2 linked regions of the Methylococcus capsulatus genome follow. The protein of the gene in region 1 interacts with the protein of each later gene in a pairwise test. Links are inferred from orthologs where the notes say so. Each region holds a gene or a part of one and is shown in the gene's direction. Other genes may lie near its edges.

Region 1 (7,778 bases):
CATCGTGGACGTCCATGCCGAGCCAGTGGCCGGTCCGGTGCATGTAGAACTTCTTGTAGGCTTCACTCTTGATGAGCTTGGCCGGCCTGCCTTTCAGCAACCCGAGGTCGACGAGACCCCGGGTCAGCACTCGCACGGCAGCATCGTGCGGATCATTCCAGCGCTTGCCCGGCCCGACCTGGGCTATCGCCGCCAACTGCGCCTCCAGCACCAGTTCGTACAGGACGCACTGGGCTTCGTTGAAGCGGCCGTTGACCGGGAAGGTCCGGGTGATATCGGCGGCGTAATGGTCGTGCTCGGCACCGGCGTCAATCAGCAACAGATCGCCGTCACGCAGCACCGCATCGTTGGCGGTGTAGTGCAGCGTGCAGGCATTGTTGCCGCCTGCAACGATGCTCGGATAGGCGGGTGAGCGCATGCCGTGACGGGTGAATTCGTGCAGGATTTCCGCCTCGATCTCGTATTCGTACATGCCGGGGCGGCAAACCCGCATGGCCCGCTTGTGTGCCTCGGCGGACACCGCGGCGGCCCGCCGCATCAGGCCAATCTCGTGCTCCGACTTGAACAGCCGCAGCTCGTGCAGGAGCTTGTCGAGGGAGACGAACTGCTCCGGCACGCCGACGCCGCTGCGCGCCCGGCTGCGGATGTGGTTGATCGCCCGCATCACCTGGGCGTCGAATTCGGACTGATGCCCGATCGGGTAATATACCGTTTCGTGGTTTTCCAAAAGGCCCGGCAGTACTGCGTCGAGCTCGGCGATCGGATAGGCTTCGTCCGCTCCGAACACCTCGCGGGCGCCCTCCAGCCCAGCGCTGCGCCCCACCCAGACCGCCATCTTGGCGTCGAATTCACGGCAGAACAGCACGAATTCGCCCTCTTTTCGGCCCGGAACGAATACCGCAAGCGACTCGGGCTCGGCAAAGCCGGTGAGATAGGCGAAATCGCTGTCCTGGCGGTACGGGAACTCCACGTCCCGGTTGCGCACCGCAGCGGGCGCGCCAGCGATCAGGGCAACACTCCGTTTTTTCATGCGCTTGAGCAGACGGCTGCGGCGCTGTTGGAATTCGGACAAAGGCAACATCGGGCGCTTCAGTGAAGCTGGGGCGAGGCATTCTGTTCGAACTCGCTGCGGACGAGTTGGACCCCGGCCCGCACGAATTCGGTCAGCTCGGCATAGGCCTCTTCGTCGGTTTCATCCGCATGCTCCGCGTCGAGACGGGATAACTGGAGGATATCGTCGAGCACCTCGGTGCATTCACCGGGCCAGTCGCTGCCGCCGAGCTTGTAGCCCAGACCGTAGAGGAATCCCTGGCACCATTCACCGAGGGCACGGGCGCGGTCGGGCATCGGATGGTCATCGTCCGGCAGGCACAGTTCGAAGCTGAAGTCGAAAGCGTCCAGCTGCTCGCGCGTCCGTTTGCACAAGGTTTCGCAGAACGCCCGCTCATCCGCATCCAGCCCCTCCTGGTTCTCGCCGAACAGGGTACTCAGCCACTGCCCGCAATCGAGCCGTCCATCGACGCACAACAGTCCTGCCAACGTGCCGTGGGCTTCGGCGGCGCTGGCAGGAACGTGATGATTGACGAATATCGCCTGCATCTCGTCGTAGGAGGGGCTCTCGTGCATGGAGGTGACTTGTCGAACTTGTGAATGTTTCATTATGCTACCATCCCTTGGGCCAAGGCCGGTACCCAAGGCCGGCCGGTTTTCCCGCAACCTTCAAATTTCTCCCCAGCTCCAGGAAATACCCGCCATGAGCGAACATCGCCCCATCAAAGTGCAGCTTCTCGGCAAGGAATATCCCATCGGCTGCGCCGAAGATGAGCAGCACGATCTGCTGATCGCCGCCCGTTTCCTCGATGAGAGAATGCGCAAGATCCGCGAAACCGGCCGGGTGATCGGCAGCGAGCGCATCGCGATCATGGCGGCCCTGAACATCGCCCACGAACTGATCCAGGCCCAGCATGAAATCCGTCTGTTGAACCAGAGCCTCGCCAGTCAGCAGGCATTGAGTTCACTCGGCCCGGGCGGCGGCTGGCACGAGTGAGAACGAGCTTTTTCTGGCGCGTCAAGTCTCTCACCTGCGCCATTTATTCGGGTAAGATAGCCGCCAGTATTCCCTGTAACGCTCGAAGCATGCTGGGTTACTCTTTGAGCCTAATCTAAAACCCCGGGACTTCCGGGTGTTCGATGTGCGCAAGTCCGCTCCGGGCGGAAAGCCTGATTCGGCATCCTCTGGTCCCACCTGAACCGTTTGGTTCAAGGGCGAAAGCATGCTACGGCGCAAACGGGGAATACTCTTGACTGCCCGACTTCCATGACCACGCCTGCCGATATCCGGACCCGCATCCGTGAGTGGCGACGTGCCCAGTCTCCTGCCGATGTCCACCGTAACAGCCTATTGATAGCCGGCCATTGCATCGGCTCGGGCTGGCTCGACAGCGCTGCCCGGATAGCAGCCTATTTGCCCAATGATGGCGAAGTCGATACGACGGCGCTGTTCAAGTATCTCCGCGAGCGCGGCCGCACCGCTTTCCTCCCGATTCTGCGGCAAGGCATGCTCTGGTTCGGCCCCTGTGCCGGCCCGGCGGCATTGCATCCCAACCGCTACGGCATTCCCGAACCCCCTATCGACGGCGAGACGGTCACTGACGCCAAGGAGCTCGATCTCGTGTTCGTGCCCCTGGTGGCGTTCGATCCGCGAGGTCACCGCCTTGGCATGGGCGGCGGATACTACGACCGCACCTTCGCATTCCGCCTCGATAAACCCACCCCCGCCGCCCCACGCCTGATCGGCCTCGCTTTCGAAGGCCAGAAGGTCGAGCGGCTGGAGGCCCAACCCTGGGACGTCCCGCTCGATGCCGCAGTCACCGAAGCGGGCATCTACCGCTTCCCTGGGCATCCGCCCACTTCCCTTTGAGCCATGCTGGAAAATTGCCGGAAGGCGGAGTATTTTTCCTATGCGGCAGGCCGATCGATCATTGCCGACCCTCATGGAGCGCTGTCTATGTCTACCCGCCCGAACATCCGCAACAGCTCTTTGCACGACGGCAGGATGGAAGTCCTGGTCCATATCGTCGATGACCATGCGACGGTGCGCGATGCACTGAAAATCCTGGTCGAATCCGAAGGTCTGCCGGCGCGTTGCTTCGCCACCGGGCAGGACTTTCTGGATTACTGCACGTCCGACACCCGGGGCTGCATCGTCCTGGACCCGCAGCTTTCCGGCATCTCGGGCCTGGAACTGCAAACTGCATTGAGAGAAAAAGGTATACGTCTACCGTTTATTTTCATCAGCGGGAACAGCGACGTACCGGCTGTGGCGGAGGCCTTCCGGAGCGGGGCTTTCGATTTCATCGAAAAGCCGTTGGAAAATACGTGCCTCTTGAGCCGCCTCAAGCAAGCCATTGCGCTGGACTTGAGGACCTGCGAACACAGGCGTCGACAGGCGGAAGCCGCATCGCAGTATGCCCGCCTCAGCAAGCGGGAGAAGGAGGTGCTGCATTGCACCGTCAAGGGCTATTCGGCCAAAGACACAGCCAAATCCCTCGGCATCAGCCATCGTACCGTCGAAATCTACCGTGCCAACGTGATGAGGAAAATGCACGCCGAAACTCTGGCTGACCTGGTGCGGATAGCTCTCCTGCTCGAAACCGATTAAGCCCTCAGTCGGGTGTCGGAATCGAAAGCTTCTCCTGCATCGCCAGCACTTCCTTCTCGGCCTCCAGCCAGTCTTCCAGCTCGCTGCCTCCTACGAAACCGCGCTTTTCGGCCCGCAAATACGCTGCCTCCGCGATCAGCGCATGCATCATGTCGGGATCGGGCGGCGGCGGCACGGTCTCCGGCTCCTCGCAGGAAACGGGTTTGATGGGTCGCGATAATACGGTTGCTGCCATGATAGCTCACCTCTTCAGGGTCAGAAAAAATTTCCTCCTCGCTTCCTCCTTGTCACAGCCTTCCGGCCAGTTCTCCCGGCCCCCAAGGGCCGGGCTCCTCAATCAGGGCACGAGCGGCCTCCACCCGATCCCAGACGTTCCATAGCAGTACGCCACGCACCCGCCCCTGATCCAGGTAGTAGACCACCCCTTTGTGATAAGGCTCGGACCAGTCTTCCACGGTCTCCAGCCTCGAATCCAGCTCCCCTACTGCTTCGTAGCCGAGGTCGAACAGATCGGAATAAAAATAGGGAAGATGCCGGTAGGGTGTCGCCTCACCGGCCATGTTGCGCCCGGCCAGCCGTCCCATGGTGCGGGCGTTGTCCTCGTGCTCCACGTGCATCCGGCGCCCCAGCACCGGGCTGTAAAAAGACGCAACATCGCCGGCGGCATAGACGTCGGCGTGGCCCGTCTGCAGAAATTCGTTCACGATGATGCCATGCTCCACTGGGAGCCCGGCCGCTTCGGCTAGCCGAGTCTCGGGCTCGATCCCGATGCCGGCGACGACGCCGTCCACCACGAGGACTTCTTCACCGGTCTCCCCGAGCGCAAGCCGGATCTCATCGCCCTCCCGAACCAGACCGGTGACCGCCCGGCCGCTCAGTAGCTCGACACCCTGGTCCCGGTAATAGTCATTGAGAAACTGGCAAAGGTCAGCCGGAAACACTCGGCCGCCAATGCATGCTTCCGGGAAGATCATCACGACATCCTTGCCGATCGACGCCAGGGCGGCCGCAATCTCCGAACCGATGAAGCCGCCACCGATGATGGCGAACTTCCGCCGCTTCTCGGTCAGTGTTCGCAGCCGGAGATAATCGTCGATGGTACGGAAATACAGGATATCCTCGCTTCCGAACGAGAATCGACGCGGCCGGCCGCCGGTCGCCAGCAGCAGCTTCTCGAACCGGTAAACCGTGCCTTCGTCGTCGGCCACAGATTTTCCGGCCAGGTCGACTTGGGTCACAGTCCGACCCAGAAATGCACTGACCCCACAGGTTTCGGTGCCATACCACAGTTGGTCGAAGGACTTGCCGAGCCAGAGCCCCTTGGACAGCAGGGGACGCTTATAGGGAAAATGCGGTTCCGCGCCAATGAGACCGATCGAGCCCTGCGGATCGAGCTCGCGGATGCCCCGGATCGCCGCATCCGCCGTCATTCCGCCGCCGACGACCAGGTATTTGTAGCTGTGCATGGCCGGTCTCCTTCCTCCGCAGCCGAAAAAAGTCAGAACCAAGGTGCAAAAAGTCCATCGAGGCTATCCGGCGAAGCCGGCGCGCGGAACCTCAGTATCATCGCGCCATGGCCGGCGCTGTCGATACGCAGGCCCGCATGGATGCCTTCCCCGGCCTCCAGCACACCGATCGCCGCCACTTCCGCGATCGATTGAGTGATCTGCAACGCTCCTTCCCCCAGTAACAGCGACAGGCTGCCGTCCTTCGGCTCGAAGCACAAGCTCCGGAATCGCACGTCGCGCACGATGCAACGCTCCTCCGCGACCTCGGCCACATCACGCTCCGCTGCCGCCGGTTTGTCCCTGATACTGGTTGTCACCAACCACCCGCGGTGCTGCCGGCTGAACGCCTCGCAGAACCCGACCCAATCGGCAGGAGCGATAGGTCTGGTGTTCATGTCTTCGACAGACTGGAGAGGCTAATTCGTGCAGCGGACCTTCAGGGCGCTGACCTGGTCATGGAGACCGTACTCACCGAGGTGATGCACCTTGTGCCCGGCGGTAAAAGTCGCAACCTGGCTGCGATAATTCTCGTCCTTGCCGCCCCAGCTCCGGATTTCCTGTTCATGGTAAACCGGTCCGGAGGGAAGAGCGAAGTTTTCGTTCCCGTAGACACTCACCTCCGCCGCCGGACCAACCTCCAGACTTTCGATCACGTCGTTCCAGTCGGCACCCTCGAGATCCTTCAGGCTTGCCATCTCCACCGGCCCGAACACTCTGACCTTGGCCCCTGTATAGTCCGGCCCCCTGTAAATGTCCACCCAGCAGTCGCCGGAACGGGATGCCGCCTGAGCCATGGAGCCCACCAACGCCCCCACGCACACTACCAGCCCGACAGGCATGACCGATGTCACTTTCTTCATATGTCCTCCTTGCCGCCGGAATGCCGGCCAGCCGTTTCAGGGGAATGCCGGAATCGTCGGCTCGGTGCCCTCGAATTCGGCTTCCGGATGATGTTTCTGAACCCGTTGATGAATCTCTTCCACCTGCTCGCGCGGCACGTCCACCATGAGCAGAAGCTCACCTTTTTCTACCGCGCTTTGATAATTCTTGAGCCGGGAATTCTCGACGTCCAGTCCTATCATGCCGGACAGCCAGGAGCCGATGCCGGCACCGGCCAAAGCGATGGCAAGCACCGCTCCACCGCCGAGTACCATACCGGTCGGCAGGGCGACTGCGATCAGTCCTGCCAGGGTACCGGTGATACCCCCGATGGCCAAGCCGCGCTCCGTCGCGGGGATGAAGTCGCTCTTTTGAAACAAGGAGGCTTCGGGAAGATTGCCCAAGGGCGTTCCAGCCCTGGCCAGAATGTGAATGTGCCGCTCTTCGATCCGAGCAAGAAGCAGTTCATCGACGATCTTGCGCGCCAACTCCACGGACGGGACCAGGAAATAGATGCGCTTCATGGCGACCCTTCGTCAGTCATGGGCCGCAAGGGGATGGTGAACGACGTCCTCCTGCGCGATGACCTCGTCGATGCCCGGCTTGCCTTCCACCGCCCGGGCGATCGCCAGCTTGGTCGCCTGGTAGTTCCAGTCCTGGATTTTGGCGTTGTCCTTGGCGTCCCAATGGATGAACACGCCCACGCAAATGAATACCTGGTCGGCCTCGGCCTTCGGGATGACACCTTCCTTGACCGAATCCACCACTGCCTTGGCAACACCGCGCTCCGCCGGCCCGAACATTTGAGTCGCTTGCTTTTCGTTCTTGATTTCCACCTTGTTGAACATGACGGTGGCGGGCTTCGCCATCAGATTGGGCGCAACCAGAGCGAGCAGGGCGTTGTCACCGCGCTTCTGATTGGTGAGGGCGGTGCAGAATGCAACTTCCGCGGCACTGCCGCGTGGTCCCATAATGAGATCGATATGCGCCAGTTCGTTGCCCTCGCCGACCAGAGCCTCACCCACCAGGACCCGATCAATCTTCACACCGTTCATCTTCGGTTTCTCCTGTATGTCTGCCGGGGGGACTGACCTTGGGCCCGACGAGCCGCGGCATCAGCCGTCAGTCCTCTTTATCGCTTTTAACCCCGACACCATCCCGGCGCCAATACGAGCCGCTACCTAAGTAGTTCTACGTAGGCCGCGGCGCATGGCCTGCCCGGATGCGGCGCTGCGGCGCCGGCGGGCTGGTCTGCACCGACGTCGAAGGCCGCCGCTCAACGCCGCACCAGCAAGGTGCCGATGCCCTGGTCGGTGAACAGCTCCAGCAGCACGGCGTGGTCGACGCGGCCGTCGATGATATGGGCGCTATTGACGCCGCCGCGAAGCGCATCCATTGCACAGCGGACCTTGGGAATCATGCCACCGCTGATGGTACCGTCCTCGATCAGGGCATCGACCTCCCTGAGCGACAGGCCGGTCAGAAGAGTCCCGTCCTTGGCCAGGATACCCTGGGTGTTGGTCAGGAGGATCAGCTTCTCCGCCTTGAGCACTTCGGCCATCTTGCCGGCGACCAAATCGGCATTAATGTTGTAGGAACAACCGTCTTCGCCGACGCCGATGGGAGCGATCACCGGGATGAAGTCGCTGTGGACCAGCATATCCACCACCGCCGGATCGATGCTGGCGACTTCACCGACATGGCCGAGATCGATGATTTCCGGGGCGGTG
Region 2 (5,312 bases), 110 kb from region 1 along the record:
GGACCAGAGCTTCGGCTTCAACATGCAGAAATCGGCGCACGATACCATGACCGACCTCATCGTCGATGCCGCCGGCGCCTTTCTGGCCGCATGGATGGGCTATCACTACGTCAAAAACGGCGACTCGCTCATTGCCGACCGGCTGGTCCGGCGCTTCGTGGCGCGCAACCCGCACCTGTTCCCACCGCGACGGAACTCGGGCATCCGCTAACGGCGCCTGAGGGTAAACCTGGACCGGTCCCCTGTGGAGCACTGAAACTCGCCCTGGATGATCACGCCCCCCTGCCGGGCTTCGGCCTCGAAATCGCAGAAATTGCCGGGCAGCATCAGCGATTCCGTGCGGCCGGAAAAAGCCTCTCCCTCCACCGAACCCTTCAGATTCCCCGCGTCACCGGCGCTGTTGGAATAGTTCCCGTAGACCGCGTAGCCGCGCTGGTCCAGGGACATCTCCAGCGAAAAACTCATGCCTTCGCTGTAACCGGCGGTACGGATTTCACTGCCGGAATAGTTGCCAGTGACGGAAAGAGGACCCGGGGCTTCATTCCCTTCGCCAGCCGCCGGCGCTTGTTCGTTCTGTGGAACCGAAGGCTCCAGCAAAGGGCGACCCAGCTGCTCCGCCGTCCGCGGCGTCGGTTCAGCCTGCTCCTCACCACCCTCGTGGCCGGGACCAAACACGCCAAACCGATCCAGCGCAACGATCAGCGCCGTGATACCGACGATGAACACAACCGCGGCCGCCTTCCTGCCGGCGGTGCCGTGCTCCAGCTCGGATGCGTGGTGATGATCGGCCATTTGCGTTTACTCCGCGTCCCTCACTTTGTAATCCCCGCGTCTGATTGTCCGATTAACGGCTGGGACTGTCTATGCCGACATGCCCCGCCGCAGGATCGAAGCGTTCCGGAGCCACCGAGCCGTCCAGCAGAAAAAACTTTCGAGCCGACACCCGGATCGGTTGAATTGAACACGGAAAAGCCACAGAATAATTTACTAAATCGCTCGGGCATATCTGGCCACCGTCGCTTGATCGGCTGAATCCTGAAATTTCGTCAACTGGGGAGGAAAAATGTCGTGCGACTGACGACGAAGGGCCGCTATGCGGTCACCGCCATGCTGGATCTCGCGTATCACAGCGAAACGAATCCGGTCACACTGACCGATATCGCCAAGCGGCAGAATATATCCTTATCCTATCTCGAACAACTGTTCGCCCGCCTGCGCCGGGCCGGCATGGTGGAAGGCGTCCGCGGCCCCGGTGGCGGCTACCAGCTGAGCCGCGGCGCGAACGAGATCAATATCGCCGAAATCATCGCCGCCGTGGACGAGCCGATCGATTCCACCCGTTGTGGCGGCAAGGCCAACTGTCAGAACAACCAACCCTGTCTCACTCACGATCTTTGGATGGGTCTGAGTGAACAGATTCGTGAGTACCTCGCATCCATCAGCCTCGGTGAAGTACTGAACCGCCAGCCGGTTCGGCAGGTCGCCGAACGGCAGGACCGCCAGAGCCTGCGGCGCGCCGAACTGCTCATGGGACAGGAGCCGGCCAAGACCGGATGATCTACTTCGATCACAACGCCACCACCCCGCTGGACGAGCGGGTGCTGGAGGCCATGCTGCCCTACCTGAAATCCTGCCACGGCAATCCCTCCAGTCTGCACCGCCCCGGCCGTATCGCCCGCGACGCCGTGGAAACCGCCCGCGCCCAGGTTGCCGCGCTGGCCGGCGCAGCGCCCAGCCAGGTCTTGTTCACCAGCGGCGGCAGCGAAGCCAACAACCTCGCCATCAAAGGACTGGCCTGGAGCCTGAAACCCGGCCGCATCCGTATTGGCGCCACCGAACACCCCTCCGTCGCCGAACCCACACGGTTCCTCGCCAGGTACGGCTGGGACTGTCGCACCCTGGCGGTGGACGCGCAGGGGCTGATCGAGGATGCCACCCTCGACGCCATTGCGGAAAACCCGCCAGACATCGTCTCGGTGATGCTGGCCAACAACGAGACCGGAGTGATCCAGGACGTCCGCCGCATCGCCACTTTGGCCACGGGTACCTGGCTCCATTGCGATGCGGTCCAGGCAGCGGGAAAAATTCCTTTGAGCTTCGCCGGGACCGGCGCTCACCTGATGTCCTTGTCGGGACACAAGATCGGCGGCCCCAAGGGAGCGGGCGCATTGATTGCCGACGCTTCAGTCCCGCTGACACCGCTCATCCATGGCGGTGAACAGGAAAAGGGCCTGCGCGGCGGCACCGAGAACGTCGCCGCGATCGTCGGTTTCGGCAAAGCCGCCGAGCTTGCCGCCACCGAACTGGAAGAGCGCAGCCAGCGGCTGCGCCGGCTGCGCAACCGCCTGGAACAGGGCATCGAAGAACTCCCCCGCACGACGGTCTTCGCCCGCACCGCGGAGCGGCTCCCCAATACATTACAGTTCGCCGTGGCCGGCTATGACGGCGAGACCCTCGTCATGCTGCTGGACCGGCACGGCATCGCGGTTTCCAGCGGTTCAGCCTGCGCCAGCGGAGCGCGTGAACCCAGCCCGGTGCTGCTCGCCATGGGTGTCGATCCGGCCCTGGCCACGGGAGCGGTGCGGATCAGTCTCGGCAAGGACAACACCGAAACCGAGGTGGAACAACTGCTGGCCGCGCTCGGTCGAATCCTCGAAACAGGAACGCAATGTTGACATTTCACGCTTACATCTTGAGGACATCATCATGGCTGTGACAGTGACCGAAAATGCCGCCGCACAGATAGCCAGGCAACTCCGGCGCCGCGGACGCGGGCTGGGACTGCGCCTGGGCATCCGGCAGGCAGGATGCTCGGGCTACGCCTACGTCGTGGATTACGCCGACGAAATCGCCGCAGACGACGCGGTATTCGAACAGCACGGCGTCAAGGTCGTGGTCAAAACCGCTGACCTGACTTACCTCGATGGCGTCGAAATCGACTACGCCCGGGAAGGACTGAACGAAGCCTTCCGCTTCCACAATCCCAAGGCCACCGCGAGTTGCGGCTGCGGTGAAAGCTTCGCGGTCTAAAGCCGCTCCGGCCGAGGCGCGATACTCCAAAACATTACAAAAATCCGGTAGAATCAATGGATTTTTTCCATCCGGGCGGTATCGCCCCGAATGGATGGGGCCAGCCCCCGTGCGATTTCAATCCACTCTAAAACGCAAGGAGATTCCATGGCGGTAGAACGCACCCTTTCCATCATCAAGCCGGACGCGGTCGCCAAGAACGTCATCGGCGAGATTTATTCCCGCTTCGAAAAGGCCGGCCTCAGGATCGTGGCCGCGAAGATGACCCAGCTCTCCCGTGAACAGGCCGAAGGCTTCTATGCTGTACACCGGGAACGCCCGTTCTTCAATGACTTGGTATCGTTCATGATCAGTGGCCCAGTCATGATCCAGGTGCTGGAAGGCGAGAACGCCATCGCCAAGAACCGCGAACTGATGGGTGCCACCAATCCCAGGGATGCCGCCCCCGGCACCATCCGCGCCGACTTCGCCGTCAGTATCGACGAGAATGCGGTGCACGGCTCCGATGGTCCGGAAACGGCGGCCCAGGAGATCGCCTATTTCTTCAAGAGCGATGAAATCCGCCCCCGTACCCGCTGACGCGGAAACCCGCGTCAATCTGCTCGATCTGGACCGGGAAGGCATGGAAGCCTTCTTCGTCCGCATCGGCGAAAAGCCGTTCCGCGCCTCGCAGCTGCTGCAATGGATCCATCAGCGCGGCGTCACCGACTTCGGCCTGATGACCAATCTGAGCAAAGCGCTGCGCAGCCGGTTGGAAGCCGTGAGCGAGATCCGGCCGCCCGAACTCGTGCTCGAGCAGCGCTCGGCTGACGGCACCCGCAAATGGGTGCTGCAGGTGGACGCCGTCAACCGGGTCGAGACCGTGCTTATCCCCGATGAGGGACGCAACACCCTGTGCGTCTCCTCACAGGTGGGCTGCTCGCTCGAATGCTCGTTCTGTTCCACCGCCCGTCAGGGATTCAACCGCAACCTGACGACATCCGAGATCATCGGCCAACTCTGGGTGGCGCAGCACCGACTCGGCGAAGAACAACGCATCAGCAACGTGGTGCTGATGGGCATGGGCGAGCCGCTGCTCAACTTCGGCAACGTGGTCGCCGCAACCCGGTTGATGATGGACGACTTCGCTTACGGCCTGTCGAAACGGCGGGTCACGCTCAGCACCTCCGGCATCGTACCGGCGCTGGACCGGCTGGCCGAGGTCAGCGACATCAGCCTGGCGGTGTCGCTGCACGCTCCCGACGACACCCTGCGCAACGAACTGGTCCCGATCAACCGCAAGTACCCCATCAGGGATTTGTTGGCCGCCTGTAAACGCTATGTCGGCACGGAAAACCGCCGCAAAATCACTTTCGAATACGTGATGCTGGAGGGGGTGAACGACCAGCCCGAACATGCCCGCGCCCTGATCCGGCTGCTGAGCCATGTGCCGTCCAAGGTCAACCTGATCCCGTTCAACCCCTTCCCGAACTCGGCTTACCGCTGCTCGCGCCCCGAGACCATCGCCCGCTTCGCCCAGATTCTCCAGGATGCCGGACTCATCACCACCACCCGCAAGACCCGGGGCCGTGACATCGACGCCGCCTGTGGCCAACTGGTAGGCAAGGTCAACGACCGCAGCCGGCGCCAGTTCCGTCTGCACGCCGCGCATTGATGATGAGAGGATGGCTGCCTTTGACTGCACTGCTGGGAACCATTGCCGCCTGCACTACGCCAGAGCAAAAGCCGCACGCGGCCAACGACCCCTACGGCGAGCTCAGCACTGCGGACGTCTATGTCCAGAAAGGCGTCCGCTACATGGCGCTGGGAGCCCTGGAAGCGGCTCTGGCCGACTTGAAGCATGCGGTGGAGCTGAACCCGGCCAACAGCGATGCGCACGACGCACTGGCCATTCTTTACGAAAAGCTGGGCCAGACCGCGCAAGCCGACCAGCATTTCCGCGAAGCCCTGGCATTGAACCCGGAAAATTACAGCGCCTTCAACAATTACGGACGTTTCCTCTGCCATACCGGACACACCCAGGAAGCCTTGGCCAAGTTCGAAGCCGCCTATTCGACCCCCCTCTACCCGCAACCCTGGATTCCCTTCTCCAATGCCGGGACCTGCCTGCGCCGTGCAGGCCGGACCGCGGAAGCCGAGCCGTATCTGCGCCGGGCGCTGGAGAAGAACCCCGGCTACCCACCGGCGCTGCTGGAAATGGCCCATGTCAGTCTGGAAGCACGGCAATACCTGTCCACCCGCGCCTTCCTGCAACGTTACCAGACCGTCGCCGCAGACACGCC

What was found.
Region 2: the proteins of N4J17_RS03275 (region 1) and ndk interact in binary tests that used the Escherichia coli proteins (3 or more experiments, as listed by UniProt). The link is inferred for Methylococcus capsulatus from one-to-one orthologs.

Annotation. Positions count from the first base shown.
Region 1 is NZ_CP104311.1:702,316-710,093, forward strand. Bases 1,363-4,118 are described here. They hold N4J17_RS03275 (5-formyltetrahydrofolate cyclo-ligase), read left to right. Parts: upstream 1,363-2,317; coding sequence 2,318-2,920; downstream 2,921-4,118. Other genes in these bases: N4J17_RS03260 (UPF0149 family protein), read right to left, coding at 1,363-1,659; N4J17_RS03265 (cell division protein ZapA), read left to right, coding at 1,754-2,047; N4J17_RS03280 (response regulator transcription factor), read left to right, coding at 3,008-3,661; N4J17_RS03285 (DUF2934 domain-containing protein), read right to left, coding at 3,666-3,896; N4J17_RS03290 (NAD(P)/FAD-dependent oxidoreductase), read right to left, coding at 3,949-4,118. In the rest of the region: pepP (Xaa-Pro aminopeptidase), read right to left, coding at 1-1,081; more of N4J17_RS03260, read right to left, coding at 1,090-1,362; more of N4J17_RS03290, read right to left, coding at 4,119-5,127; N4J17_RS03295 (hypothetical protein), read right to left, coding at 5,160-5,564; N4J17_RS03300 (hypothetical protein), read right to left, coding at 5,586-6,029; N4J17_RS03305 (DUF1269 domain-containing protein), read right to left, coding at 6,066-6,572; fae (formaldehyde-activating enzyme), read right to left, coding at 6,585-7,103; argB (acetylglutamate kinase), read right to left, coding at 7,325-7,778. UniProt on the Escherichia coli protein: Involved in the removal of 5-formyltetrahydrofolate.
Region 2 is NZ_CP104311.1:809,385-814,696, forward strand. Bases 1,903-4,893 are described here. They hold ndk (nucleoside-diphosphate kinase), read left to right. Parts: upstream 1,903-3,177; coding sequence 3,178-3,609; downstream 3,610-4,893. Other genes in these bases: N4J17_RS03850 (cysteine desulfurase family protein), read left to right, coding at 1,903-2,675; N4J17_RS03855 (HesB/IscA family protein), read left to right, coding at 2,707-3,030; rlmN (23S rRNA (adenine(2503)-C(2))-methyltransferase RlmN), read left to right, coding at 3,584-4,684; pilW (type IV pilus biogenesis/stability protein PilW), read left to right, coding at 4,705-4,893. Outside these bases: N4J17_RS03835 (hypothetical protein), read left to right, coding at 1-211; N4J17_RS03840 (hypothetical protein), read right to left, coding at 208-792; Fe-S cluster assembly transcriptional regulator IscR, read left to right, coding at 1,069-1,557; more of N4J17_RS03850, read left to right, coding at 1,554-1,902; more of pilW, read left to right, coding at 4,894-5,312. UniProt on the Escherichia coli protein: Major role in the synthesis of nucleoside triphosphates other than ATP. The ATP gamma phosphate is transferred to the NDP beta phosphate via a ping-pong mechanism, using a phosphorylated active-site intermediate.